Regions from separate parts of the Streptomyces bacillaris genome, predicted to be linked through region 3. Evidence: riboswitches for the same ligand, from Rfam matches in the RefSeq annotation. Region 3 holds a riboswitch; each other region holds the start of a gene.
What was found. Region 3 has a riboswitch for cobalamin ahead of metE (5-methyltetrahydropteroyltriglutamate--homocysteine S-methyltransferase). Riboswitches for the same ligand answer to the same signal wherever they lie in the genome.
Positions count from the first base shown of each region.

Region 1: another riboswitch for cobalamin. It lies ahead of DJ476_RS32545 (ABC transporter substrate-binding protein); the one in region 3 lies ahead of metE (5-methyltetrahydropteroyltriglutamate--homocysteine S-methyltransferase).
Region 2: another riboswitch for cobalamin. It lies ahead of DJ476_RS22205 (ABC transporter substrate-binding protein); the one in region 3 lies ahead of metE (5-methyltetrahydropteroyltriglutamate--homocysteine S-methyltransferase).
Region 4: another riboswitch for cobalamin. It lies ahead of DJ476_RS27740 (cobalamin biosynthesis protein); the one in region 3 lies ahead of metE (5-methyltetrahydropteroyltriglutamate--homocysteine S-methyltransferase).

Region 1 covers NZ_CP029378.1:7,450,362-7,457,309, forward strand. The annotation lists gene DJ476_RS32535 (acyl carrier protein) at 1-108, shown strand, start outside; partial or broken gene DJ476_RS32540 (beta-ketoacyl-[acyl-carrier-protein] synthase family protein) at 105-1,345, shown strand; cobalamin riboswitch at 1,461-1,647, shown strand; gene DJ476_RS32545 (ABC transporter substrate-binding protein) at 1,710-2,759, shown strand; gene DJ476_RS32550 (FecCD family ABC transporter permease) at 2,756-3,820, shown strand; gene DJ476_RS32555 (ABC transporter ATP-binding protein) at 3,817-4,602, shown strand; gene DJ476_RS32560 (PRC and DUF2382 domain-containing protein) at 4,736-5,779, opposite strand; gene DJ476_RS32570 (adenosylcobinamide amidohydrolase) at 5,998-6,936, shown strand; gene DJ476_RS32575 (sulfite oxidase) at 6,929-6,948, opposite strand, start outside.
Region 2 covers NZ_CP029378.1:5,108,521-5,115,468, reverse strand. The annotation lists gene DJ476_RS22230 (PLP-dependent cysteine synthase family protein) at 1-443, opposite strand, end outside; gene DJ476_RS22225 (MoaD/ThiS family protein) at 443-721, opposite strand; gene DJ476_RS35715 (putative leader peptide) at 845-955, opposite strand; gene DJ476_RS22215 (ABC transporter ATP-binding protein) at 1,025-1,822, opposite strand; gene DJ476_RS22210 (FecCD family ABC transporter permease) at 1,881-2,921, opposite strand; gene DJ476_RS22205 (ABC transporter substrate-binding protein) at 2,918-3,919, opposite strand; cobalamin riboswitch at 3,960-4,154, opposite strand; gene DJ476_RS22200 (Mov34/MPN/PAD-1 family protein) at 4,185-4,607, opposite strand; gene DJ476_RS22195 (amino acid permease) at 5,047-6,492, opposite strand; gene DJ476_RS22190 (DUF2017 domain-containing protein) at 6,838-6,948, opposite strand, start outside.
Region 3 covers NZ_CP029378.1:1,002,835-1,009,782, reverse strand. The annotation lists gene cobF (precorrin-6A synthase (deacetylating)) at 89-892, shown strand; gene DJ476_RS04215 (hypothetical protein) at 1,037-1,234, opposite strand; cobalamin riboswitch at 1,508-1,724, shown strand; gene metE (5-methyltetrahydropteroyltriglutamate--homocysteine S-methyltransferase) at 1,886-4,210, shown strand; gene DJ476_RS04205 (pyridoxal phosphate-dependent decarboxylase family protein) at 4,426-5,982, shown strand; gene DJ476_RS04200 (lysine N(6)-hydroxylase/L-ornithine N(5)-oxygenase family protein) at 6,020-6,948, shown strand, end outside.
Region 4 covers NZ_CP029378.1:6,376,096-6,383,043, forward strand. The annotation lists gene DJ476_RS27730 (putative cobaltochelatase) at 1-879, opposite strand, end outside; gene DJ476_RS27735 (cobyric acid synthase) at 876-2,531, opposite strand; gene DJ476_RS27740 (cobalamin biosynthesis protein) at 2,590-3,555, opposite strand; cobalamin riboswitch at 3,778-3,906, opposite strand; gene DJ476_RS27745 (hypothetical protein) at 4,069-4,308, opposite strand; gene DJ476_RS27750 (inorganic phosphate transporter) at 4,321-5,589, opposite strand; gene DJ476_RS27755 (class II aldolase/adducin family protein) at 5,867-6,526, shown strand; gene DJ476_RS27760 (alpha/beta hydrolase) at 6,768-6,948, shown strand, end outside.

The DNA.
Region 1 (6,948 bases), 6.4 Mb from region 3:
GAGAAGCTCTACAAGGACGCCACGCTCGCCGACATCACCGCGTTCATCGACGCGGCCGTCGGCGGCGAGGCGGCGGGCAGTGCGGTGCCGGTGAGCAACACCCGATGAACCGACCCGCCATCGCCGTCACCGGCCTGGGCATGATCACCCCGGCCGGCCACACCACCGACACCACCTGGGACGGCGTCTGCCGAGGCGGTTCCTTCGCCCGCACCGTCCCCGAACTGCACGGCTGCGCCGTCGACTTCGCCTGTACGGTCACCGGCATCGACCTGGACGGAGCGGTCGGCGGCCGCAGCGCCTTCCGGATGGGCCGGTACGTCAAGTTCGCCGTCCTCGCCGCACGGGAGGCGGTGGCCGACGCCGGGCTCGACCCCGCCCACTGGGACGGCGCCCGCGTCGCCGTCGTCGTCGGCACCAGCAGCGGAGGCTCCGCCGGACTCACCGAACAGGCCGTCGCCCTGGAGCGGCGCGGCCCCGAGGCCACCTCGCCCTCGGGCATCCTGCTCACCATCCCGAGCATGCCCGCGGCCGAGATCGCCATCCAGATGAAGGCCACCGGCCCCAGCCTGGCGCCCTGCACGGCCTGTTCCTCCGGGGTGACCGCCCTCTCCGTGGCCCGCGACATGCTGGCGCTCGGCCAGTGCGACATCGCGATCGCCGGGGCCACCGAGTCGATCGTCTTCCCGGTCGCCATGACCGGCTTCGCCCGCTCCGGCGCGGCCGCCCTGCGGGACGCGGACGGGCCGGAGGGCGGCGACCCCGCCCGCCTCTGCCGCCCCTTCGCCGCCGACCGGGCCGGGCTCGTCATGGGCGAAGGCGCCGCGATCATGGTCCTGGAGCGGGCGGCGGACGCCCGGGCCAGGGGAGCGGCCCCCCGAGCGCTGCTCGCCGGCACCGGCGCCACGACCGACGCCCACCACCCGACCTCCCCGCACCCCTCCGGGGCGGTCGCCCAGGCCGCCGTGGAGGCGGCGCTGAGGGACGCGGGCTGGCGGGCCGAGGACGTGGAGCACGTCAACGCGCACGGCACCTCGACGCCCCTGAACGACGCGACCGAGGCCGCCCTCATCGGCCGGGCCTACCCGCACCGGCCGCCCGTCACCGCCCCCAAGGGCGTCCTGGGCCACTGCATGGGGCGGCCGGGGCCATTGAGGCGGGGCTGACCGTCCTGACGCTCCAGCACGGCATCGTCCCGCCGATCGCCAACCTGGACGCCCCCGACCCCGGGTTCGCCATCGACTGCGTCACCAAGACCCCGCGTGAGGTGCCCGTACGACGGGCCGTCAGCCACTCCTTCGGGTTCGGCGGACAGAACGCGGTGATCGCCCTGGAGGCCCCGTAGACCGTCCGACAGGCCCCCTGAGGGGCGGCCGGGCCGGTGCGGCGGGACGATCCCGCGCCGCACCGGCCCACGGGGGAGCGGCCCGCGCACCGGCTCCGACCTGGGCGAAGGCCCGTGATAGCTTGCCGGGGCCAGTCGAACCCCGGCGACGGGGTCAGGGAATCCGGTGCGAGACCGGAACTGACGCGCAGCGGTGAGGGGGACGGGCGGGGCCACGGCCACTGGAGCACCCACACGCTCCGGGAAGGCGTCCCGCCCGGACGAACCCGAGTCCGAAGACCTGCTGGCACCCGCGCCCCGCACCCGGGGCACGGAACCGTACGACGGGCTCCGCGGCTGGGCCCAGAGACAACCGAGGTCCTCCGTGCTGCCCCAGGCCACCCCCGCCCCGATACGTACCGCCGCCCTCCTCGCGGCCGCCGCCGTCCTGCTCACCGCCTGCGGCGGCGGGACCACCACATCCTCCGCCGAGGGCGGCGACCAGGCCGACGGCTTCCCCGTCACCCTGAAGAACTGCGGGCGCACCGTCACCGTCAAGGCGCCGCCCCAGCGGGCCGTCTCGGTCGACCAGGGATCGACGGAGATCCTCCTCTCACTGGGCCTCGCCGACCGGCTCGCGGGCACCGCCACCTGGAGCGACCCGGTCATGAAGGGCCTGGAGAAGGCCAACGCGGGCGTCGAGCGCATCTCCGAGAACCGGCCCTCCTCGGAGAAGGTCCTCGACAAGGAGCCCGACTTCCTCTCCGCCTCCTTCGCCTCCACCCTCGCCAAGGGCGGCGTCGCACCGCGCGAACAGTTCGAGAAGCTGGGCGTGCCGACCTACATCTCGCCCGCCGACTGCGTCGGCAAGGACAACAGCGGCGGCGGCGACGGAGCCCGTACCGCGCCCCTCACCATGGACAGCGTCTACACCGAAGTCCGGGAACTCTCCCAGGTGTTCGGCGTCCCCGAGCGCGGCGACGCCCTGGTGAAGAAGCTCCAGGAGCGGGTCGCGAAGGCCACCGAGGGCATCGACGGCTCGAAGGCCTCCCTCCTCTACTGGTTCTCCGACTCCAAGGCCCCCTACCTCGCGGGCTGTTGCGGCGCCCCCGGCGTCATCACCAGGGAACTCGGCGCGAAGAACGTCTTCGACGACACCCACGACGAATGGCCCCAGATCAGCTGGGAGACCGTCGCCGACCGCAACCCCGACGTCCTGGTCATCGGCGACCTGAGCCGCACCATGCAGACCGCCGAGAGCGCCGAGAAGAAGATCGAGTTCCTGGAGTCCAACCCGGTCACCAGGACCATGGACGCCGTGAAGAACCGCCGTTACGTGCTGCTCAGCGGCCAGGCCATGAACCCCACCATCCGGACGGTCGAAGGACTGGAGCGCGTCGCCGCCGGGCTGCGCGACTTCGGACTCACGGGGTGAGCGCCGGCCACCCGACGGCGAAGACGTCCCCCGGGGCACGGCGGGTGGGCGCGCCGTTCCAGGCGCTGCTCTGGACCGGCGGACTCGCGCTCCTGCTGCTCTCCACAGCCGTCGCCGTCACGATCGGGCCCGCCCGGATCTCCGTCCCCGACGTCTGGTCCGCCGTCGCCTCCCACCTCGGCTTCGGCACCTCGGAGCTGAGCCCGATCCGGGACGGCATCATCTGGAACCTGCGCATGCCCCGCACCCTGCTCGCCGCCGTGTGCGGGGCCGGGCTCGCGGTGTGCGGCACGGTGATGCAGTCCCTGCTGCGCAACCCGCTCGCGGACCCCTTCGTCCTCGGCGTCTCCTCGGGGGCCTCCACCGGGGCGGTCGTGGTGGTCGTCCTCGGGGTCGGCGGGGGAGCGGTGTCGCTCTCGGCCGGGGCGTTCGTCGGGGCCCTCTGCTCCTTCGCCCTGGTCCTGCTGCTCAGCCACACCCTCGGCGCCACCACCGACCGGGTGGTCCTCTCCGGGGTCGCCGCGATGCAGCTCTTCTCCGCCCTGACCTCCTTCGTCGTGATGACCTCCGCCGACGCCGAGCAGACCCGCGGAGTGCTCTTCTGGCTGCTGGGCTCGCTCAGCGGGGTCGGGTGGGGCGAAGTGGCCCTCTGCACCGCCGTCCTCGCCGTCTGCCTGGTGATCTGCCTGGCCCACGCCCGTACGCTCGACGCCTTCGCCTTCGGGCAGGAGGCCGCGGCCGCGCTCGGTGTCGACGTCGCCCGCACCCGGATCGTGCTGCTGTGCACCACCGCCCTGCTGACCGCCGCCCTCGTCAGCTCGGCCGGGGCGATCGGCTTCGTCGGCCTCGTCCTCCCGCACGCGGCCCGCGCGCTCACCGGCTCCGGCCACCGGCGGCTCCTGCCGGTCACCGCGCTCGCCGGGGCGATCTTCCTCGTCTGGGTCGACACCCTGGCCCGGACCGTCCTGGACCCGCAGGAAGTGCCCGTCGGAGTGGTCACCGCGCTGATCGGCGTCCCCGCCTTCGTCCTCGTCCTGTACCGCACCCGGAGCGCCTCATGAGCCCCACCACCGGCGGCGGCCTGCGTGCCGAACGGGTCGGCCGGAAGGCGGGCGGGCGGCTCATCCTCGACGGCGTCGACATCACCCCGCCACCCGGCGCCACCGTCGGACTGCTCGGCCCCAACGGCTCCGGCAAATCCACCCTGCTGCGCATCCTCGCGGGGCTCCTCGCCCCGGACACCGGCACCGTCACCCTGGACGGCGACCCGCTCACCGGCCTCGGCCGCCGCACCGTGGCCCGCCGGATCGCCGTGGTCGACCAGCACGCCGTCACCCAGGTCGACCTGAGCGTCCTGGATGTCGTACGCCTCGGCCGCATCCCGCACCGCCGCGCCTGGTCCGCCCCGGACCGCGGTGACGAGGAAGCCGTCACCGACGCCCTGCGGCGCACCGGGCTCACCGACCGGGCCGCCCAGTCCTGGCACACCCTCTCCGGCGGCGAACGCCAGCGCGTCCAGATCGCCCGCGCTCTCGCCCAGCAGCCCCGCGAACTCCTCCTCGACGAGCCCACCAACCACCTCGACATCCAGCACCAGCTGGAACTGCTCGCCCTGGTCGCCGCACTGCCCCTGACCAGTGTCGTCGCCCTGCACGACCTCAACCTGGCCGCGATGTTCTGCGACCGGATCACCGTGATGAAGGCGGGCCGGGTCGTCGCGGGCGGCACCCCGGCCGAGGTCCTCACCGAGGAGCTGATCGAGGACGTGTACGGGGTCCGTGCGGTCGTCACCCCGGACGGGCCGGAGGGACGACCTTCGGTACGGTTCCTGCCGCGTCGGTAGCCGTCGGGGTCCGGCATGAATGCCGGGCAGGAGGCACCGGTCCCGGACAGCCCGCCGGGCGGACCCGTCGTACGGGCCCGCCCGGAGGTCGAGGACATGGGAGCGGCCTTCCGGCCGCCGGAAGGAGGTGCCGTCAGCGGCGGCGCCCCTGGCCGAACTCGCCACCGGCGTCCTTGCCGGTGCCCATGTCCTTGCCGTCCGCGTAGTCGATCTTCTCCTTGCGGATCTCGGCCGAGACTTCCTTCTGCTCGGTGACCCGCTCGGTCTCCAGCCGCACCCGCTCCACCGGGACGGCCTCCTTGCGCACGGTGGCGCGCTCCGCGTGCAGGGTGACCTCCACGTCCTGCTCGCCGAAGTCCGTCGTACCGGTCACCTTCTCACCGGGCTGCAACGGCTCGCGGACCACCCGCACCTCCTCGTGGGAGACCGGAACGGACCGGGTGACCTCCTCGGTCACCACGTACTTGTGCAGCCGGGCCCGGCCGCTCTCGTACTCCTCCGTACCGACGTGCAGCTGCTCCTCGGAGCGGATCAGCTCGTCCTTGCCGCTCATGTCGGCACCCCGGGACGCGCCCGCGCCCGCGAGCGGCCTGGAGGTGGCGGAGGTGTCGCGGTGCCTGCCGGTACCGGCGCCCGCACCGGCCATGCCGGCTCCGGCCGTCGTCCCCGCGGCGCCCGTGCCCGTCGTGGTGTGGCCGGTCGCCTTGGCGCTCGGCGGCGGCGTGCCCGTGCCTCGGGCCGTGCCCGCCGCACCCGCTCCGGCCGCGCCCATGGCGCCCGTTCCGGCGACGGTCCGGGCGTCGGCGCCGGTACCCGTGCCGGTGCCCTTGGCGTCACCGCCGAGATTGCCCGCCTTACGGGTCATGCCGTAGTGCTGGTACAGCTCCTCCTCCTCGGCGACGGAGAGGTGCGCGTCCGCGTCCACGCGGGGCGCCTCCTTGACCGTCTCCTTGGAGTGCGAGACATGCAGGTCGGAGCCCACTCGACGGGCTCCGGCGAGCGGTACGAAGCTCTCCTTCATGCCGAACAGGCCGGTCTTGACCGTGACCCAGTCGGGCTTGCCGGTGTCGTCGTCGACGTACACCCGGCCCACACTGCCGACCTTCTCGCCCTCGTTGTCGTACACGGTCAGACCGTCGAGCTCTCCGGAATCCGTGAAACCGTCAGCGGCTCCCATAACCGAACCCTCCTCGCTGGGCGCGCCCTGTGGGTGGCTCCACCAGATGTGGCACGTCCGGCTTCCATCGCGCCTCACCCGGTTGGACGGTGCAACCGCCCGGCCACCCGGCCGAAGGGCCCCCGGAGGCCCCGGGGACCCTGCTGGCCCCGTACGGAGCCGCCCGGCGGCCCGTGACCCGGTTAGGCCAATCGGGTGAGCGGGTGCGGGCCCCGCATATGATCGGCGGAGCGCGGCGGCCCCGGGAGGACGGGCCAGAGCCGGTCCCGCCGAGCCACCAGGGGTGCGCCATCGATTCCGTACGTGTCCACCTGCCCGGCCGATGCGCTGAACCCCGCAGCGAACCGCGCGCCGAGCTTCGCGACCGGCACGAGGACGGCCACCACCTCCACCACCTGGTGTGGCGGCTGGGCCCCGGGGTGCGGGTGTGCAGCAGCGCGGTGCTCGGCGGCGGCATCGGCCCCCGCGCCTGGATCCTCAACGCCCAGGTCCCCGGCGGCTATCCCCGCCTCGACCCGGACCGCCATCTCGCGGAGATCGCCGCCGCCGAAGGGCTCACCGGCCCGGGCGTCGGGCTGATGACCGCCGCCGAGGTCGCCGCGTACACGACCGGCCACGACGGCGGCGTCACCGCGACCGTCACCACGGGCCTCGGCGTACGGGGCTGGGCGGCGGCCCCCGAAACCACGGTTCTGGATACCGTGGCCTCCCAGACCGCAGCCCCGGAACGCGCGGCCGCCGAAACCGCGACCGGCGAAACCTCAACGCCCGAAACCACGGCCCCGGAGTTCGTGGCCGCTGAAACCCCGACGCCCGAAACCACGGCTCCCAAACCTGTGGCCCCCGGCACGGAACCCCGCACCCCGCCCCGGCCCGGCACGGTCAACATCGTCGTCGGACTCCCCGTCGCCCTCTCCGACGCCGCCCTGGTCAACGCCGTCGCCACCGCCACCGAGGCCAAGGTCCAGGCCCTCCTGGACGCCGGACTCGACTGCTCCGGCACCCCCACGGACGCCGTCTGTATCGCCGCCCCCGAGCCGGGGCCCGACGGCGGCGAGCCATTCGCCGGACCCCGCTCCCCCTGGGGCGCGCGCATCGCCCGCGCCGTGCACACCGCCGTACTGGCCGGAGCGCGCCCGGCGCGGGACCTCAGCTGACCGTCACCGGGT
Region 2 (6,948 bases), 4.1 Mb from region 3:
TCCGGGTTGCCGTACTGGTAGAGCATCACCCAGTCGGGGTGTTCCTCGCTCAGCTCCTTCGCGACCCGTACGGCGGTGTTGGAGCCGCCCGCGGCCGGGGAGGAGATGATCTCGGCGCCCCACATGGCGAGCAGGTCGCGCCGCTCCTGCGAGGTGTTCTCCGGCATGACGCAGACGATGCGGTAGCCCTTGAGCTTGGCCGCCATGGCGAGCGAGATGCCGGTGTTGCCGCTGGTGGGCTCCAGGATGGTGCAGCCGGGGGTGAGCCGGCCGTCCTTCTCCGCCTGTTCGACCATGTGGAGCGCCGGGCGGTCCTTGATCGAGCCGGTGGGGTTGCGGTCCTCCAGCTTGGCCCAGATGCGGACGTCCTCGGACGGGGACAGCCGCGGGAGGCGGACGAGGGGGGTGTTCCCCACGGCCGCCAGCGGGGAGTCGTACCGCATCAGCGCATGCCGCCGGCGACGGCCGGGAGGATGGTGACGTTGTCGCCGTCGCTGAGCTTGGTGGAGATGCCGTCCAGGAAGCGGACGTCCTCGTCGTTGAGGTAGACGTTCACGAAGCGGCGCAGCTGCTCGCCGTCGACGATGCGCTCACGGATGCCGTTGTGGCGGCTGTCCAGGTCGGCGAAGAGGTCGGCGAGGGTGTCCCCGTTGCCTTCGACGGCCTTGGCGCCGTCGGTGTAGGTGCGGAGGATGGTCGGGATGCGGACCTCGATGGCCATGGCGTGGGCTCCTGTCGAAAGCGGGAGGTGGCGTGGGGCGCGCGTTTCTTCCCCCGCGCAGGGGGTGGGGCGTGGTGCGTGGGGCTCGCGCGGGCCCGGCCCGTCAGGCCGTGCGGCTCGCGGTCAGGCTGCGGGCGGGGGACAGATCGCGCTCTTGAGCCTGCACAGGTCGACGTGCAGCCGCGCGACGAGCAGCGTGCCCGGCGTCCTGTTGCTCACGTCATGGGGAACCATGCGGGCATCGTATCGATTCCCGGCCGGGAAACCCGAGTGTGATCCCACATGGTGGATGGTTGGTGACCGTCATGCGGACAGAGCGGGGCGGCCGGGCCCTTCCGGGAGGTAGACGACGGTGGGGGCGCCGGTCTTCGGATGGGTGCTGACCTCGGCGGCGACGCCGTACACCTCGCCCAGCAGCTCCGCCGTGAGCACCTCTTCCGGGGTGCCGGAGGCGACGACCCGGCCGTCCTTGAGGACGTAGATGCGGTCGCAGTAGTACGCGGCGAGGTTGAGGTCGTGCAGGGCCAGCAGGTTGGTGGTGCCGAGGCCCCGGACCAGGGAGAGGATCTCCAGCTGGTAGCGGATGTCCAGGTGGTTGGTCGGCTCGTCCAGGACGACGAGCGCGGGCTGCTGGACCAGGGCGCGGGCGACCAGGGCGCGTTGGCGTTCGCCGCCGGAGAGGGAGGCGAACGTACGGGGTTCGAGCGCGGCGATCCCGACCCGCTCCAGGGCGTCGGTGACCAGGGCGGTGTCGGCGGCGCTGTCCGCCTCCCAGAACCGCTTGTGCGGGGCGCGGCCCATGGCTACGACCTGGCCGACGGTCAGCTCGAAGCCCGCGTGGCTCTCCTGGGGGACGGTGGCGATGCGGCGGGCGCGGGCCTTCACGGGGAGGGTGGCGAGGTCGTCGCCGTCCAGGAGGACCTGGCCGTGGGTGGGGCGCAGGGTGCCGTAGACGCAGCGCAGGAGCGTGGTCTTGCCGCTGCCGTTGGGGCCGACCAGGCCGACCGTCTCGCCGTCGGCGGCGATGAGGTCGACCGCGTCGACGAGGTGGCGGCCCTCGCCGGTCCCGTACGAGAGGGCCTCGGTGCGCAGGGTGGTCACGGGCGGGCTCCTTCGGGCGGTGTGGTCACGCGGGTGGCCTCAGCCGTACGTACGGGGCTCATGCCGGTGCCCCTTCCGGTCTGCGCCGCAGCATCCACAGGAAGAACGGGCCGCCGGTCAGGGCCGTGAGCACGCCGACCGGGATGTCCTGCGGGGCGGCCAGCGTGCGGGCGGCGAGGTCCGCGAGGACCAGGAAGACCGCCCCGCCGAGCGCGACCACCGGCAGCAGCGCGCGGTGCGAGGCGCCCACCGCCATCCGGGCCATGTGCGGGACCATCAGCCCGACGAAGCCGATCGCCCCGCTGTACGCGACGAGCGCCCCGGTCATCAGCGAGGCGAGGACGAAGACGGCGGCCCGGAAGCGGGCGGTGTCCAGGCCCAGCACGGTCGCGCCCTCCTCCCCCACCAGGAGCAGGTCGAGGGGGCGGGCCAGGGTGAGAAGGACGGCCGTACCGGCGATCAGGGCGATCACGGGGAGCGCGAGCATGTCCCAGCGGGCCGCACCGAGGCCGCCGAGGGTCCAGTAGAGGACCTCCTGGAGGTGGTCGGCGCGGGCGGAGGTGACCAGGATCAGGCTGGTCAGGGCGGAGAGGATGTAGGAGACGGCGACCCCGGCGAGGACCAGCCGGTTGGTGGTGAGGCCTCCCCCGCCGCGCGCCAGGGTGTAGACGAGCAGCAGCGAGAGCAGCGCCCCGGCGAAGGCGGCGGCGGGGATCGTGACGGTGGTGGCGAGGGAGGCGCCGATGCCGAGGACGATCACCAGGACCGCGCCGGTGGAGGCCCCGGAGGAGACGCCGAGGAGGAACGGGTCGGCGAGCTGGTTCCGTACGAGGGCCTGGAGGACCGTGCCGATGACGGCCAGTCCGGCGCCGACGACGATGCCGAGCAGGACCCGGGGCAGCCGCACGTCCAGGACGATCGTGCGGAACGGGCTCGCGTCCGCCCGCCCGGTCAGGATGTCGATGACCTGGCCGGGCGGGATGCGGACGGAGCCGAGAGCGAGGGCGGCGACCACGGCGGCTGCGAGGAGGGCGGCGAGGACGCCGACGACCAGGGTGTAGCGGAGCAGCCGCCGCGGTGCGGGGGTGCGGCAGGTCACGGGGTGGTGGCCGCCGGGTGGAGCTGGGCCGCGAGCTTCTCGACGGCGGCGGGGACGCGGACACCGAGGACCACGTCGGAGAGCGGCATCACCGCGAAGCGCTTGTTCTTGATGGCCGGGACGTCCGCGAGGGCCGGGTCGGTGAGGAGGCGCTTCTTCTTCTGTTCGACGGTGGTGGAGCCGTAGTCGTAGATCACGATCGCCTCGGGCTTGCGGGCGACGACGTTCTCCCAGGAGGCGTCCCCGAAGGACTTGTCGAGGTCGGCGAAGATGTTGGTGCCCCCGGCGCGCTTGATCAGCTCGTTGCCGATGCCCTTGCCGCCCGCGGTGAACGCGGTCTTGTCGCCGCTGTCGTAGACGAAGACGGGGAGCGGCTTGAGGTCCGCCAGCTTCTTCGCCGTCGCCTCGTTGTCGGCCTTGGCCTGCTTGATCCAGGCCTCGGCGCGGTCGGTGACGCCGAAGGTGCGGCCGACCTCGCGGATCTCCTCGTAGAGGGTCTCCATCGGGGTGTCGGCCTTCGCGCAGCTCTCGGTGTTGAGCCGGGTCTCGATGCCGGCCTTCTTCAGCGCCTCCCGGCCGCGCCCGTCGCCCGCCGCGAACGCGCTGGCGTAACCGCCGTAGACGAAGTCGGGGTTGGTGGCGAGGACCTGCTCGTAGGAGGGGTACTCCTTGGCGATGACCGGAACGGAGGCGTAGTCCTTCGCGTACTTCGGCAGGACCTTGTCGTCGAGGTAGGCGGTGCCGACGAGGGACTTGGTGAGGCCCAGCTCCAGCATGATCTCGGTGACGTGCTGGTTCATGGTGACCACGCGCTTGGGCGGGGCCTTGTACGTGGTGGTGACACCGCAGTTGGTGACGGTGTACGGGAAGCCGTCGCTCTTCTCCGCGGCCTCGGGCTTGCCCTTGGCCTCGGTGGAGGTCTCCGAGGAGGAGCAGGCGGTGAGGGCGAGCGGGAGCAGCACGGCGGCGGCTATGAGCGCGGGGGTGCGCCGGGACATGGCGGGGCCTCTCCGGGGGATTTCCGCGTCCCCTGGTCGATGCGGGAGAAGGCGGCGGGCCAGTTCCTGGCTTCCGGGCCGCCCTTCCGCGCGGAGTCGTCCACCGGGGAGTCGTCCGTACGGGAGGGGGCCCGGTCACAGTGGCGGGACCGTGCCGGATTCGCACCGGCTTCCTGGTTCCCGCTGCCTTGTGTTCGGGTCTGGGGTGCAGTGTGCCAGACGGGTCCGGAGGGTCGGCGGGGCCCCCGGGAAGGAGCGGCGAGGCTCAGTACGCCTCGACGACCTGCACGTCTTCCTCGGTGATCTCGCCGTCCACGATGCGGTACGAGCGGAACTGGAAGGGGCCCGAGCCGTCGGTGTCGGCGGTGGAGACCAGGACGTAGTGGGCGCCGGGCTCGTTGGCGTACGTCACGTCGGTGCGGGAGGGGTAGGCCTCGGTCGCGGTGTGCGAGTGGTAGATGATCACGGGCTCCTCGTCGCGGTCGTCCATCTCGCGGTAGAGCTTGAGGAGGTCGCCGGAGTCGAACTCGTAGAACGTGGGCGAGCGGGCGGCGTTGAGCATGGGGATGAAGCGCTCGGGGCGCCCGGTCCCGGCCGGACCCGCCACCACGCCGCACGCCTCGTCGGGGTGGTCGGCGCGGGCGTGGGCGACGATCTGGTCGTGGAGCGCCTGGGTGATGGTCAGCATGGCGCCAGGATAAGACCGACCGGGAACCGGGGGGTGGGAGAAGGAGCGGGGCTGGGTGCGTGCAGATGCAGGGCGGAGGATTGAGTCAACGCGATGGGGTCTCCCCTGTTCGAGCGAAGCCGAGAGCTTGGGGAAGTTGGTGATTGACGACAACGCCGCAGATGCGCGTGCCCAGCCCCGCGACGCCGCCCCCCGGTTGCCGGTCGGTCTGAGCATGCGGGCCCTCGCGTACCGGTGGGTGGTACGTGAGGGCCCGCATGGTGGACGCCGGGCCGTGGGGGGAAGGGGAGTGGCCGGGGCGCCCGGGAGGAGGGCCGGTCCAGGGCCCGGGGTGATCGGGCCCGCCCTCGGGGTCGTAGGGGGGGTGGGTGGTGGTCGACGGCCCACCCTCGGGGTCGGTGCTCGGCGCAAGCAGGTGGGATGCTCGGCGGAGCCCGGGTCAGCGCTTGGCGAAGGCGGTGTTCTCCGGGTTGCGCGACTTGAGCACCAGGTAGGAGACGCCGAGGACCAGCGCCCAGAGCGGGGCGCAGTAGAGCGAGATCCGGGCGTCCTTGTCGACCGCCATCATCACGATGACCATGCCGATGAAGCAGAGCGCGAACCAGCTCGTGTACGGGGCGCCCGGGGCCTTGAACGAGGAGTGCGGGAGCACGCCCTGGTCGGCCAGGCGGCGGTAGCGGATCTGGCTGATCAGGATCATGATCCAGGCCCACATGCCGGAGATGGTCGCGAAGGAGACGACGTAGTTGAACGCCTCGCCCGGCCACTGGTAGTTGATCCAGACGCCGACGAGCATCAGGGCGGCGGAGAAGGTGGTGCCGGTGAGCGGCAGGCCGTTCTTCGTCAGCTTGGTGAAGGCGCGCGGGCCCTGTCCGTTCATGGCCAGGTCGCGGAGCATGCGGCCGGTGGAGTACATGCCGGAGTTGCAGGAGGAGAGCGCCGCGGTCAGGACGACGAAGTTGACGATGGCGGCGCCGATGCCGAGCCCCATCTCCTCGAAGGCCTTCACGAACGGCGAGACGCCCGGCTTGAAGGTGGACCACGGCACGACCGACAGGATCATGATCAGGGCGCCGACGTAGAAGACGGCGATGCGCCACGGCACGGTGTTGATGGCCTTGGGCAGTACGGTCTTGGGGTCCTTGGACTCGCCCGCCGTGACGCCGACGAGTTCGACGGCGAGGAAGGCGAACATGACGATCTGGAGCGTCATCAGCATGCCGCCGATGCCGTTCGGGAAGAACCCGCCGTCGTTCCAGAGATTGGAGACGGTCGCGGTGTCGCCCGCGTCGGAGAAGCCGATGGTCAGGACGCCGGCGCAGATGAGGATCATGCCGACGATCGCGGTGACCTTGACCATGGAGAACCAGAACTCCAGCTCACCGAAGAGCTTCACGGAGATCAGGTTGGCACCGTAGAGAATGACGGTGAAGACGAGCGCGGAGAGCCACTGGGGAATGTCCCACCAGTACGTCATATAGGTGGCGGCGGCGGTGACTTCGGTGATTCCGGTGACGACCCAGAACAGCCAGTACGTCCAGCCGGTGACGAATCCGAAGAAGGGGCCGATGAATTCGCGCGCGTACTCCGAGAAGGAGCCGGACACCGGGCGGTACATGAGCAGTTCGCCCAGCGCCCGCATGATGAAGAAGATGACCAGGCCCGCGAGGCAGTAGGCCAGGATGAGGCTGGGTCCGGCCCGGTCGATCGCTTTGCCCGCGCCGAGGAAGAGCCCGGTACCGATGGCTCCGCCGATGGCGATCATCTGAATCTGACGGGCTCCCAGACCTCGCTGGTACCCCTCGCCACTGGTCTCGGCCGCCGCGGCGCCCGCGCCGGGCTTTCCGCTGTCGGCCTGTCCCTCGTCGACCCGTGCCGATGTCATGTGTGGTGCGCCTTTCTCCACGCCGATCCGCGCCCTCAAGGCTGCGGATCAGGTCCTGATCCCCCCGGATATGGATGGAGTGCCACCGGCGTTCGGCCGGCTCGTGGCGACCCCCGGGAACAGGGGTGGCGTCCCCGGGCGATCGTGAAGATTTATCACGGCCGTCACAGGACACCGTGGGACATTCTGTGGCGCACCCCACAGATAAAAGCGGACAAGAAACCCCATCCGCCAGGAAAGGCACTTATGTCTTGGGGCGATCATTACCCGGATCTGAGCGTCCGTTGAGCGAACGGAGTGTGCGCGGAGTATGCGCGGACCGGCCCGGGACGGGAGCGGCCCCGATTACGGCATCAGGGTTTCGACGAGCGTTTCCTGGAGCGCGCCGAGCCAGAGATAGGCCATCACCATGGGCTTGCGCGGGTCGCTGTCGGGGAGCCGGTAGAGCGAGCCGTT
Region 3 (6,948 bases):
GGCCGGGGGCCTGCCTGTGCTGGTCGGTGCGGTGGCCGCCTCGCCCCCTGCCCGGCCCGGCCGGCCCGTCCTGGCATGATCGGCCGACATGAGCGACGCACCACCACGCCACATCCTCGTCATCGGCATGGGCGCCGGCGACCCCGACCACCTGACCCTCGCCGCGATCAAGGCGATGCGCCGGGCGCAGGTCTTCTTCGTGCTCGGCAAGGGCCGTGAGAAGGAGTCCCTCACCCGGCTGCGACGGGACATCCTGGCCGAACACCTCACCGGCCCCTACCGGGTCGTCGAGGCCGAGGACCCCTGGCGGGACCGCACCCAGGACGACCGGGGGCGCTACACCTCGGCGGTCCACGACTGGCGCCACCGCCGCGCCGACATCTGCGAACGCCTGATCATCGAGGAGCTGGCACCGGGGGAGTGCGGGGCGTTCCTGGTCTGGGGCGACCCGTCCCTGTACGACAGCACCCTGGCGATCCTGGAGGACATCCAGGACCGGGGAACGGTGGAATTCGGCCATGAGGTGATTCCCGGCATCAGCAGCGTCTCCGCCCTCGCCGCCCGCCACCGTACGTCCCTGAACCAGGTCGGCCGCCCGATCCACATCACCCCCGGCCGACGGCTCGCGGAGGGGTTCCCGGACGACGACGGCGACATCGTGGTGATGCTCGACGGCCACGAGAGCTTCACCCATCTGACGGGCCGGGGGCTCTGGATCTACTGGGGCGCCTACATCGGCACCCCGGACGAACTCCTGGTCTCCGGCCCGCTCGACGAGGTCGCGGACCGGATCAGCCGGGTCCGCGCCGAGGCCCGCGAACGGCACGGCTGGATCATGGACACGTACCTGCTGCGGCAGGGGCCGGGGACGCCGGGCGGCGCGAGGGGCTGAGGGGCGCCTCGGCATCCCGGAGGCGTCGGGTGGTGCGGCGCCGCTGATGGGCCCCGGCCCGTGGGCGGGGGCCCGGACAAGGGGTGGCGGGCCGGGCGAGGCGCGGGCGGCGGCGCCGCACCTCGTCGTCGGGCCCTGCCGGGGTCAGCTCCGGGACTCGTGCGCCCGGATCAGGCCGAGCCCATGGCCGAGGCTCGGGCACTCGGCGCTCAGGTCGTTGCCCCGCACCAGATAGTTGTCCACGCGCCCGTCGGTGGCGCGCTCCACGGCCCGGTACTGCGTGCCGTTCACCGTGATCGTCCAGCCGTCGCCGTCCTGGGCCCAGCCGACTGTCTTCTTCATACAGCGCTCCCCTTCTCTCCTCGCCGCCGCGGGTCGGCGGCCGTGTATTGGCAAGAAGAACGGCCTGTGACGCTCTGTGGTTCCGCCTCGCCTACGCCATTCGGTTACATCTGTGTCACCGTGCCACCACGAGCTGACCGGAAGTCAGCGAACGGGCGAAGAGGAGCGGAATCCGGGCCGTCCGAAGCCGCCGGGCGCCCTCCGTACGGAGTCCGTGTCTCATATCACCGTCCGAAGTGTGAACAACGGTGTGCGCCCGGCGGTCGTCCGCTTAGGGTGACCGGTGCAGCTGGTTCGCCCCGTCAGCCGGACGGGAGCGTCGTAAGAGGGAACCCGGTGGGAATCCGGGACTGCCCCGCAGCGGTGAGCGGGAACGACCGCCGTCATACGCACTGGACCCGGACGGGTCTGGGAAGCGACGGCCACTAGGTGTCTGCCCCCGGCAGACGTGCCCGCGAGTCCGAAGACCTGCCCGTTGCCCGCACGCGACCGTTCGTGTGCGGAGTTCCCGGTGACCTCGTGGGCGGGTCGGCGTAACCGTCGGGTGGACGGACACGGTCAGCGTGTCGTGTTTCCGCCCGATCCGTCACTCCTTCGCGTCCGCGTTCCGTTCCGGGAACAGCTGGAGACATGCTCGCGAAGGAGAGTCACGTGACAGCGAAGCCCGCAGCCGCGGCAGCACGGGCCACCGTGTACGGCTACCCCCGCCAGGGTCAGAACCGTGAACTGAAGAAGGCCATCGAGGGCTACTGGAAGGGCCGCGTCGACGCGGACACCCTCCGGCAGACCGCCGCCGAACTGCGCCGGGGCACCTGGCAGCAGCTCGCCGAGGCCGGCGTCCACGAAGTGCCGACCGGTGATTTCTCGTACTACGACCACGTCCTGGACACCAGTGTCATGGTCGGCGCTGTCCCCGAGCGGCACCGCGCGGCGGTCGACGCGGACGCCCTCGACGGCTACTTCGCCATGGCCCGCGGCACCCAGGACGTGGCGCCGCTGGAGATGACCAAGTGGTTCGACACCAACTACCACTACCTGGTACCCGAGTTGGGCCCGGACACGGTGTTCACCGCCGACTCCGCCAAGCAGGTCGAGGAGTTCAAGGAGGCCCTGGCGCTCGGCCACACCCCGCGCCCGGTCCTGGTCGGCCCCGTCACCTACCTCCTGCTCGCCAAGGCGGCCCCCGGCGTCGCCGCCGACTTCGAGCCGCTGACCCTGCTGGACCGGGTGCTGCCCGTGTACGCCGAGGTCCTCGCGGACCTGCGGGCCGCGGGCGCCGAGTGGGTGCAGCTGGACGAGCCCGCCCTCGTCCAGGACCGCACCCCGGCCGAGCTGAACGCCACCGCCCGCGCCTACCGCGAGCTGGGCTCCCTGGCCGACCGGCCGAAGCTGCTGGTCGCCTCCTACTTCGGGCGGCTCGGGGAGGCCCTGCCCGTCCTGGCCAAGTCCCCGGTCGAGGGGATCGCGCTGGACTTCACCGAGTCCGGCGCCGCCAACCTCGACGACCTCGCGGCGGCCGGCGGACTGCCCGGCAAGCGGCTGGTCGCGGGCGTCGTCAACGGCCGCAACATCTGGATCAACGACTACGAGAAGTCGCTCGCCACCCTCGGCACGCTCCTCGGCCTCGCGGACCACGTCGACGTCTCGGCCTCCTCCTCCCTCCTGCACGTCCCGCTGGACGCCACGGCCGAGCAGGACATCGACCCGCAGGTGCTGCGCTGGCTGGCCTTCGCCCGGCAGAAGACCACCGAGATCGTCACCCTGGCCAAGGGGCTCTCCCAGGGCACCGAGGCCATCGCCGCCGAACTCGCCGCCAACCGGGCCGACCTGGCCTCCCGCGCCGACGCCCCCATCACCCGCGACCCGGCCGTCCGGGCCCGTACGGCGGCCATCACCGACGCCGACGGCCGCCGCTCCCAGCCGTACGCCGAGCGGACCGTCGCCCAGCGCGCCCACCTGGGGCTGCCGCTGCTGCCGACCACCACCATCGGCTCGTTCCCGCAGACCACCGAACTCCGCACCGCCCGCGCCGACCTGCGGGCCGGCCGGATCGACGGGGCCGGGTACGAGGAGCGCATCAAGGACGAGATCCGCGAGGTCCTCTCCTTCCAGGAGAAGGCCGGGATCGACGTCCTGGTCCACGGCGAGCCCGAACGCAACGACATGGTGCAGTACTTCGCGGAGCAGCTCACCGGCTACCTCGCCACCCAGCACGGCTGGGTCCAGTCGTACGGCACCCGCTACGTCCGCCCGCCGGTCCTCGCCGGGGACATCTCGCGCCCCGAGCCGATGACCGTGCGCTGGACGGCGTACGCGCAGTCGCTCACCGAGCGCCCGGTCAAGGGCATGCTCACCGGGCCGGTCACCATGCTCGCCTGGTCCTTCGTCCGCGACGACCAGCCGCTCGGCGAGACCGCCCGCCAGGTCGCCCTCGCCCTGCGCGACGAGGTCAACGACCTGGAGACGAACGGTACTTCGGTGATCCAGGTCGACGAGCCCGCACTGCGCGAGACGCTGCCCCTGCGCGCCGCCGGGCACGCCGCGTACCTGGAGTGGGCGACCGAGTCCTTCCGCCTCGCCACCTCCGGGGTGCGGCCGGACACCCAGATCCACACCCACATGTGCTACGCCGAGTTCGGTGACATCGTCCAGGCCATCGACGACCTCGACGCCGACGTCATCAGCCTGGAGGCCGCCCGCTCCCACATGCAGGTCGCCCGCGAACTGGCCGCCCATGGCTACCCGCGCGAGGCCGGACCCGGCGTCTACGACATCCACTCCCCGCGCATCCCGAGCACCGAGGAAGCGGCGGCCCTGCTGCGCAAGGGGCTTGAGGCCATCCCGGCTGAGCGGCTGTGGGTGAACCCCGACTGCGGCCTGAAGACCCGCGGCTGGCCCGAGACCCGGGCCTCCCTGGAGAACCTGGTCGCCGCCGCGCGGGAGATCCGCGCGGAGCTGCCCACCGACGCGGCATGATCCGCCCCGGTGCGGGAGCGGCCACCGCCGTTTCCGTACCGGGTCACCGCACTTGAGACCCGCTGCCCCCGACTTCGGTCGGGGGCACGCTCGTTCGGAAGCCCGGCCGGTCGGGGCGGGTGGCCGGAGTGCATTCTTCCCCGACGGGGGAGTTAGGTTAGCCTAACCAGCGAATCCCGGTTGTGGATCTTGCACTCCGATCGAAGGGCTTCGCCATGGAGCGTGCTCAGGGCCCCGCCCAATTCCCCCTGGAGCGCGGCGGTACGGGAGACCTCCTCGCAGGCGGCGCCGACGGGCCCGGCCGGCTGCGCGCCCTGACCTCGGTCGTCCTGGACACGCTGGAGACCGCCGCCCGCGCCCGGGGCGGGCCCCTGCCCGCCGGAGGTCCGGATGCCGTGGCCCGGCGGACCGCCGCCCTGTGCGACCCGGTGCTGCCGGAGGAGGGCGTCGGCGCCGAGGCGGCCCTCGCGGATCTCGTACGGGCGGTGGCCGAGGGCGCCGCCGACCCGGCCGACCCCGCCTGCGTCGCCCATCTGCACTGCCCGCCCCTCGCCGTGGCGGTCGCGGCGGAGGTGGCCGGGGCAGCCCTCAACCCCTCGATGGACTCCTGGGACCAGGCGCCCGCCGCCGGGGTGATCGAGGAGCTGACCACCGCCGCCCTGGCCCGGCTCGTCCACCCGGACGCCCCCGCCCCCGACGCCCTCATCACCAGCGGCGGCACCGAATCCAACCTGGTCGCCCTGCTCCTCGCCCGCGAACGGGCCGCGCCCGGCCCCCTCCGCGTGATGACCGGCGCCAACGCCCACCACAGCGTCCACCGGGCCGCCTGGATGCTCGGCCTCCCCGCCCCGGTCGTCGTCCCCTGCACCGACGGCCGCATCGACCCCGCTGCCCTCGACCGCACCCTGGCCGCACTCGACGGCGCGCCGGCCCTGGTCGTCGCCACCGCCGGGACCACCGACGAAGGCCGGATCGACCCGCTCCCCGAGATCGCGGACATCGCGGAGCGGTACGGAGCCGAACTCCACGTCGACGCGGCATACGGCGGGCCTCTCCTCTTCAGCGAGCGCCTGGCGCCCCTGCTCAAGGGGCTCGACCGCGCCGTCTCCGTAACGTTCGACCTGCACAAGCTCGGCTGGCAGCCGGTCGCCGCCGGAGTGCTGGCCGTCGCGGACACCGCCCTGCTCGCCCCGCTCTCCCTGCGCACCGACTACCTCAACGCCGACGACGACACCGAGGCCGGGCTGCCCGACCTGCTCGGCCGCTCGATCCGCACGACCCGGCGCCCCGACGCGCTGAAGATCGCGGCCACTTTCCGGGCGCTCGGCCGCCGTGGACTGAGCGAACTGGTCGAGCACTGCGTACGTACGGCGGAGGAGTTCGGCCGGGCCGTCGACGCCCGGCCCGCACTGCGCCGTCGGCCGGGCCCGATCGGGATCAGCACCGTGCTGTTCCGGCCGGTCGTGGCCGACGCACTGGGACCGGAGGCCGGGGACGCCGTCGTCGCGGAGGTCCGTCGCACCCTGCTCCTGGACGGCCGGGCAGTCCTGGGGCGGGCGGTGGCCGAGGACGGTGACGGACACCACCGGCTCTGGCTCAAGGCCACGCTCCTGCACCCCGTCGCGGCGACGGCCGACCTGCTGCCGCTGCTCGATCTCGTGGCGGAGGCGGCGGAACGGGCGGCGAGCGGAGAAGGAGACGGCGGCGATGACCACAGCGAAGGCGGTGGAGGCGATACCGCCGCCCCCGCCGAGGAAAGGCTGTCGCCATGACGTTGCCGACGCGCACGAAATCCGTTGGAGGAACCGCATGACGCCCGCACCGCGAACACCGCCTCTCGACCTGCTGGGGGTGGGTGCAGGCCCCTTCAACCTCTCGCTCGCCGCCCTCGCCGACGGCGTACCCGGCCTGCGCACCGCCTTCCACGAGCAGCGCACCGCCTTCCACTGGCACCCCGGACTGCTCATCGAGGGAGCGACTCTTCAAGTCCCCTTCCTGGCGGACCTGGTGAGCCTGGTGGAGCCCACAAGCCCCTGGTGCTACCTGAATTACCTCAAGACCCGGCGCAGGCTCTTCCCGTTCTACTTCGCGGAGCGCTTCCACATCCACCGCTCCGAGTTCGACAACTACCTGCGCTGGGTGAGCACCGAACTGCCCTCCACCCACTTCGGCCACCGCGTCGACACCATCGCCTGGGACGCGGGGGAGGACGCGTTCGCCGTCGACTTCACCCGGCTCGGCCCGGACGGCGAGACGCTGGGAGGCGGGCTCGCCCAGGCCCGGCACCTCGCCCTCGGGGTCGGCACCGCGCCGTACGTCCCCGAGCCGCTGAGGGCCCTGGCCGCCGACCCCGTACCCCTCGTCCTGCACTCCGCCGACTACCTCGCCCAGCGGGACCGGCTGCTCGCCGCCCGCCACATCACCGTCGTCGGGTCGGGGCAGTCGGGCGCCGAAGTCCTGCTGGATCTGCTGAGGTTGCGGCCCGAGGGCGCGGAGGGGCTCACCTGGCTCGCCCGTACCCCGGCCTTCGCACCGATGGAGTACAGCAAGATCGGCCTCGAGCAGTTCACCCCGGACTACACCCGCTACTTCCACGGCCTCCCGCAGGCCACCCGGGACCGGCTGCTGCCCAGCCAGTGGCAGCTCTACAAGGGCGTCAGCGGGGACACGCTCGGGGACATCCACGACGAGCTGTACCGCCGCAGCCTCGGCGGCGACTGGCCCGACGTCACGCTCAC
Region 4 (6,948 bases), 5.4 Mb from region 3:
GCGCCCGGCCCAGGCGGCGAGCGCGGTCGCGGTCCGGGCCATCACGATGTCGGCCCGCATCCCGTCGACCTCGAACGCGGCGCAGGTGGCGGCGATCTGCCGCAGCACGCCGTCACCGAGCACGACCCGGGAGAGCAGGGCCCGCGCACCCGCGATCCGCTCCCGCAGGGCGTTCTCCTCCTCGGCCCAGCGCGCGGCGAACCCCTCGGGATCGTCGTCGTACGCGAGCCGGCGCCGGACGACCTCCACCCGCTCGTCGGTGTCCCGGGACGCGGAGACCTCCACGGTCAGCCCGAACCGGTCCAGCAACTGCGGCCGAAGCTCGCCCTCTTCCGGGTTCATCGTCCCGACCAGCAGGAACCGTGCCGCATGCCGTACGGAGACGCCTTCGCGCTCGACGTACGAGGCACCCATGGCCGCCGCGTCCAGCAGTAGGTCCACCAGGTGGTCGTGGAGGAGGTTGACCTCGTCCACGTAAAGGATCCCGCGATGCGCGTCGGCCAGCAGACCCGGCTCGAACGCCTTCACGCCCTCCGAGAGCGCCCGCTCGATGTCCAGCGCCCCCACGAGCCGGTCCTCGGACGCGCCCACGGGCAGCTCCACGGTCCGCGCGGCCCGCGCCACCCCGGCCGCCTCCGCGTGCGGCCCGTCGGGACACGCCGGGTCGGGCGAGGCCGGGTCGCAGGAGAACCGGCACCCCGGTACGACGGCGACCTCGGGCATCAGCGCGGCCAGCGCCCGCACGGCGGTGGACTTGGCGGTCCCCTTCTCACCCCGCACGAGCACCCCGCCGACGGCCGGACTGACGGCGTTCAGCAACAGCCCGAGCCGCAGGTCGTCCTGCCCGACGATCGCGGTGAAGGGATAGGGCGTACTCACAAGGCCTCCTCGTCGACATGCTGTTCAGCTTCCTGCTCGAGCCCGGCGGACCCGGCAAAATCAAGCCCCTCCGGCGATTGAGGAGCGGGGCCCGGGGCAGCGCCCCGGCTCTCCGACGCACCCGCACCCACGTCACCCGGCACCGAAGGGGCCCCGGGCGGCACGAACGGCAACCCCGGCGGCGCACCCCCCTCGATCAACCGCCACAACGCATCCGTATCCGCGTGCTCCTCCACCAGATCCCCGAGCCGGTCCAGCTGCTCCTCCCGCAGCACCCCGAAACAGGTGTCCGGCGCCGGTACGAACCGCCGCCCGGCGGCCCGGGCCACCTCCTCCAGGAACCGCCGCCGGAACGCATCGCTCTCCAGCGACCCGTGCCAGTGCGTGCCCCACACCGACCCGACCCGGCAGCCGTCCAGGAACGGTTCCCCGCCCCGTACATCGGCCACCCCGTGGTGGATCTCGTACCCCTCCACCACCTCACCGAGCGCCGAACCCACCGGCCGCGCCAGCGTCTTGGCCCGGTCGAAGCGGATGCGTACGGGAAGGAGCCCCAGCCCGTCCACGACCCCCGCCCGCGACTCCACCTCGTCCTCGATGCGCTCACCGAGCACCTGGAACCCGCCGCAGATCCCCAGCACCGGACGCCCCTCGGCCGCCCGCCGCACCAGCGCCTCCGCGAGACCGCGCTCGCGCAGCCAGGCCAGCGCCTTCACCGTGCCGCGCGTGCCGGGCACGACGACCAGGTCCGCGTCGGCCAGCTCATCGGGCCTGTCCACGAACCGCACGACGACGCCCGGTTCGGCGGCCAGCGCGTCCACGTCCGTGAAGTTGGACATCAACGGCACCGCGCAGACCGCGACCCGCAGCACGTCCTCCCCGTGCGGCGGCGCCACGACCGACTCGCGCACCGCACCCCGCAGGGAGACCCGCAGACCGTCCTCCTCGTCGATGCCGAGCCCATGGGCGTACGGCAGCACCCCGTACGTACGCCGCCCGGTCAGCCCGTACAGCATGTCGAGCCCCGGCTCCAGCAGCGAGACGTCACCCCGGAACTTGTTCACCAGATACCCCGCGACCAGCGACTGGTCCTCCGGGCTCAGCAGGGCCGTGGTGCCGAAGAAGGAGGCGAAGACCCCGCCCCGGTCGATGTCCCCGACGACCAGCACGGGGAAGCGGGCGGCCCGCGCGATCCCCATGTTCACGATGTCGGTGCGCCGGAGGTTGATCTCGGCCGGTGACCCGGCGCCCTCGCAGATCACCGCGTCGTACGTGGACCGCAACTGCTCCAGGCAGTCCGTGACCGTCCCGAGCAGGGCTTCCTGACGGCCCCCGTGATACCCCCTGGCGCTCATCTCACCGACGGGCTTCCCCATCAGCACGACCTGACTGGACCGGTCGCTGCCGGGCTTGAGCAGCACCGGGTTCATCAGGGCCGTCGGCTCCACCCGGGCGGCCTGGGCCTGCATGGCCTGGGCACGGCCGATCTCCGCGCCCTCGCGGGTGACGAAGGAGTTGAGGGACATGTTCTGCGCCTTGAACGGCGCGACCTTCACGCCCCGGCGCACCAGCCAGCGGCAGATGCCCGCCGTGACGACGCTCTTGCCCGCGTCGGAGGTCGTCCCCGCGACCAGCAGCCCGCCGCCGCTCATGCCCGCCTCCGTTCCCGTACCGCACCGCTCGATGCCGTACCGCTCGCGCCCACGCCTGTCATGCCCGCCCCCGCTTCCGTGCCGCGACGAGGTGCCCGGCCACCAACCGTCCCGCCACGCACACCCCCAGGGCCAGCGCGCTCACCCGTCGCGAGAGCCGTACGGCCCGCTCGATGTCGCTGCCCCGGACCTCCCGCCCGGACGCCCCGTTCAGTACCGGCCGGTGCTCCACGCGCCCCGCGTACGCGAGCGTGCCGCCGAGCCGTACGCCGAGCGCCCCCGCGAACGCCGCCTCCACCGGGCCCGCGTTCGGGCTCGGGTGCCGGTGCGCGTCCGCCTTCCAGGCGCGTACCGCCTCCGCGGGCCGCCCGCCGGCCACCACGGCCAGCGCGGCGGTCAGCCGGGCGCCCGGCCAGCCCACCATGTCGTCCAGGCGGGCCGAGGCCCAGCCGTAGCGGCGGTAGCGGGGCGACTTGTGGCCGACCATCGCGTCCAGCGTGTTCGCGGCCCGGAAGCCGACGAGCCCCGGGACTCCGCCGATCGCGCCCCACACCAGCGCGCCGACGACGGCGTCCGAGGTGTTCTCCGCGACCGACTCCACCACCGCGCGGGCGATCCCCGGCCCGTCCAGGGCCTGCGGATCGCGCCCGCACAGATGCGGCAGCCGCTCCCGGGCCACCTCCAGGTCCCCGGCGGCCAGCGCGCCCCCGATGGCGCGGGCCTCCCGGCCCAGCGACGTACCGCCGACGACCGACCAGGTGGTGGCGGCGGTCAGCGCGACGGCGAGCGCGGGGCGCCCCCGTACGGCACGGGCGGTCAGCGCGGCGGCCCCCACGGCGCCTCCGGCGCAGACGAGGGTGTGCAGCGCGCCCCGGCCCCGGTCGTCCCGCCACAGCAGCGACTCCACGCGCGCGGCCACCCGCCCGAAACCGGCGACGGGGTGCCCCCGGCGGGGGTCACCGAGCAGGGCGTCGGCGACGAGCCCGGCTGTGGCGCCGTACGCGAAGACGCGCCCGGCACGCAGAGGAGCGCGGTCGGCGCGTACGGGAAGGCGATCGGCGCGCAGGGGAGCGCGATCGGCACGCACGGGGTCAGGCCGTCGTGGGGCGGGAGGTTCCGGCGTACGGGAACAGCGGCACGTACGGGAACAACGGCAACGGCGGCAGTTGCGGCGCTCGGCGGCCAGGCATGGCGTCAGGTCCTTAACTCAGGGTCCGCGCCCTGGTTCGACGTGTCCGGCGACGAGAGTCTCCTGGCTCCCGGATCCGCAGTTCCCCCGGCCTTCCAGCCCGCGTGCGGCGGGCCGTGACTCCGGTGTGGGGGAGTGCTCCCCGGTGACAGTGGCGGGACCGCGCCGGATTCGCACCGGCTTCCTCTCCTGTCGCCGTAATGGCCCAGGCAGTCCACCACGCTGCGAGAACGGCCGTCAACTTGCTGTTGACCTGCGGAGGCCCGGTGTGCGCAGACGCACACGCGGACGCGCAGCGGGCCGGACACACGGTGGTGTGTCCGGCCCGATGGAGTGGGTCGGCGCGGGTCAGGCGACGATCAGATAGATGCCGTACGCGACCGCCGCCACGCACGCCGCGAAGGCGGCGTACGCGCCGGTGCGCGCCAGCGCTGCCGTGCCGCCGGAGGCGGCGGGGGTGGTGCCGTCGGCCGGGGCCGAGAGCTTGGAGAGGGCGACGATGCCCAGGGTGAAGACGCCGACCAGTGCGACGGTGACGACGAGACTGACACCGAAGACGGAGGCGAGAGCTGCCCAGTCGATTTTCATGCGGATCTGTCCTTACACCGTGGCCGCGGGGCGGGGCGTGTCGTCGGGCGCCGCGGACGGGGCCGGGATGGTGGTCGAGAGGTCGGGGACCGCACCGGCGGTGGGCGGCGGGGCGACCGCGGCCATGGCGGTGGTGACGACGCCCTGCGGCTCGTCCGCCGACGTGGCCTCGGTGTCGTTGACGTTGGTGTGGTCGACCGGCTCGCGGCGCGAGGCCACCCAGATGGCGAAGGAGCCGCCGACGAGGATGACCGCGGTGGCGGCCACGCCCCACGGACCCTGCTTGGTGAGGAACTCGGCACCGGCACCGACCAGGGCGGCGGCAGGGAGCGTCAGACCCCAGGCGACGAACATCCGGGTGGCGGTGGACCAGCGGACCACGCCGCCCTTGCGGCCGAGGCCCGCGCCCATGACGGCGCCGGAGCAGGACTGCGTGGTGGAGAGCGAGAAGCCGAGGTGCGAGGAGGCCAGGATGACCGTGGCCGCGCTGGTCTGGGCGGCGAAGCCCTGCGGCGGCTGGAGGTCGGTCAGGCCCTTGCCCATGGTGCGGATGATGCGCCAGCCACCGAGGTAGGTGCCGAGCGCGATGGCGATGCCGGCCGAGACGATGACCCACATGGGCGGGTTGGAGCCGGGGGCCAGGACACCGCTGGTGACCAGCGCCAGCGTGATGATGCCCATCGTCTTCTGGGCGTCGTTGGTGCCGTGGGCGAGCGAGACGAGACCGGCGGAGGCGATCTGCCCGGCCCGGTAGCCCTTGGCGGTCGACTTCTGCTGGTTCGGGTCGGTGACGTTCCGGTTGATCCGGTACGTGAGCCGGGTGGCCAGCATCGCGGCGATACCGGCGACCAGGGGGGCCGCGATCGCGGGCAGCAGCACCTTGGTGACGACGGTGCCGCCATTGATCGAGGACCAGCCGGCCGACATCACGGCGGCACCGATCAGACCGCCGAACAGGGCGTGGGAGGAGCTGGACGGCAGGCCCAGCAGCCAGGTCAGGAGATTCCACAGGATGGCGCCGACGAGCGCCGCGAAGATGACCTCTGTTCTGATGCCGTCTTCGTTGACGATCCCGCCGGAGATCGTCTTGGCGACCTCCACCGACAGGAACGCGCCGATCAGGTTGAGAACGGCGGACATGGCCACCGCTGTCTTGGGCTTCATCGCGCCGGTCGAGATGGTGGTCGCCATCGCGTTGGCGGTGTCGTGGAAACCGTTCGTGAAATCGAACACGAGAGCTGTTACGACCACAATCGCAAGCAGCAGCGTGATGTGTTCCATTTACCCAGGCAATCGTTCGACGTCAGTGGCTCGTGGACCGTAGGCAACCTGGGTGAACGGAAGATGAACTGAGCGGGGCGCCGTGGTGTCTCCAACCGGAGTGCGCCGGTTCCGTTTGTGTGCGCGAGGGGCTGTGCGGGGCCCCTGGGGCACCGGCTGGGCTGCCCTTTACCCCTCGTTGGCGAAGACTTTGACGGACGGTCCCGGGCCCGGAAGAGATCCCCGTCACGTGGGGGATCACGTTCCGCTTCCGGGCCGTCACCCCTACGCTCGCCCCATGAGCGAGCAGCAGCCGGAATCCGTCGCCCGGGCCTGGCGGGAGGTGGTCGACACCGCCCGCCGCAGCGCCGCCGACGGGCTGGTCGTCGGCACCTCGGGCAATGTCTCCGCCCGGGTCGGGGACCTGGTCCTGGTGACCCCCAGCGGGGTGCCCTACGACCGCCTCGGACCGGAGGACGCGGTCGGCGTCGGACTCGACGGCCGCCAGGTCCTCGGGAAGCTCCGGCCGACCAGCGAACTCCCCCTCCACCTCACGGTCTACCGGGAGACCGACGCGGCTGCCGTGGTCCACACCCACGCCGTGCACGCCACCGCCGTCTCCACGCTCGTCACCGAGGTGCCGCTCGTGCACTACGCGGCTGCCATCCTCGGCGGCCCCGTCCGCACCGCCGCCTACGCCCGCTACGGCACCCCGGAGCTGGCCGACGCCATGCTCACCGCCCTCCGCGGCCGCACCGGCTGCCTGCTCGCCAACCACGGCACCGTCACCCACGGCGCCACCCTCGACCAGGCCTACGAGCGCACCGCCCAGCTGGAGTGGCTCTGCCGCCTCTGGCTCACCGCGAACGCCGTACCGGGCCTGAGCCCGTCCCTGCTCAGCCGCGCCCAGCTCGACGAGGTGACGGAAGCGCTGAAGGGATACGGACAGCAGGGCTGACGGCCCACCCCCTCCGTCGCTCCATGCTCCCGGCCCCCCGCGTCCCCTTGGCCCTCCGTGCCCCCTGGCCGCCTGGGTCCCCGGCCCCGCGCCCCTGGCTCTCCGGGCTCCAGGCCCCGCGCGCCCCTCGGCCGTCCGCGTCCGTGGCCGCCGCGGCCCCCGGCCGGCCGGGGGAGTGGGCGCCGCACCGGACGGCCCCCGCCCACTGGCACCGCGCCGCCCGCCCCACGACACTGAAGCGGTGCGCCCGGCAACTGCGACGGCAACGGCCGTCACCACGATCCTCGGCGCCGGCGCGGCAGCGGTCGCGGCCGGCCGGTACGCCAGCGACGCCGCCCTCAAGGCGGCCCCCGGACGGCCCCTCCCCGCCGACCGCAGGCTCACCGTCCACGCCACGGCGCCCGGCCGGATCACCCTGACCC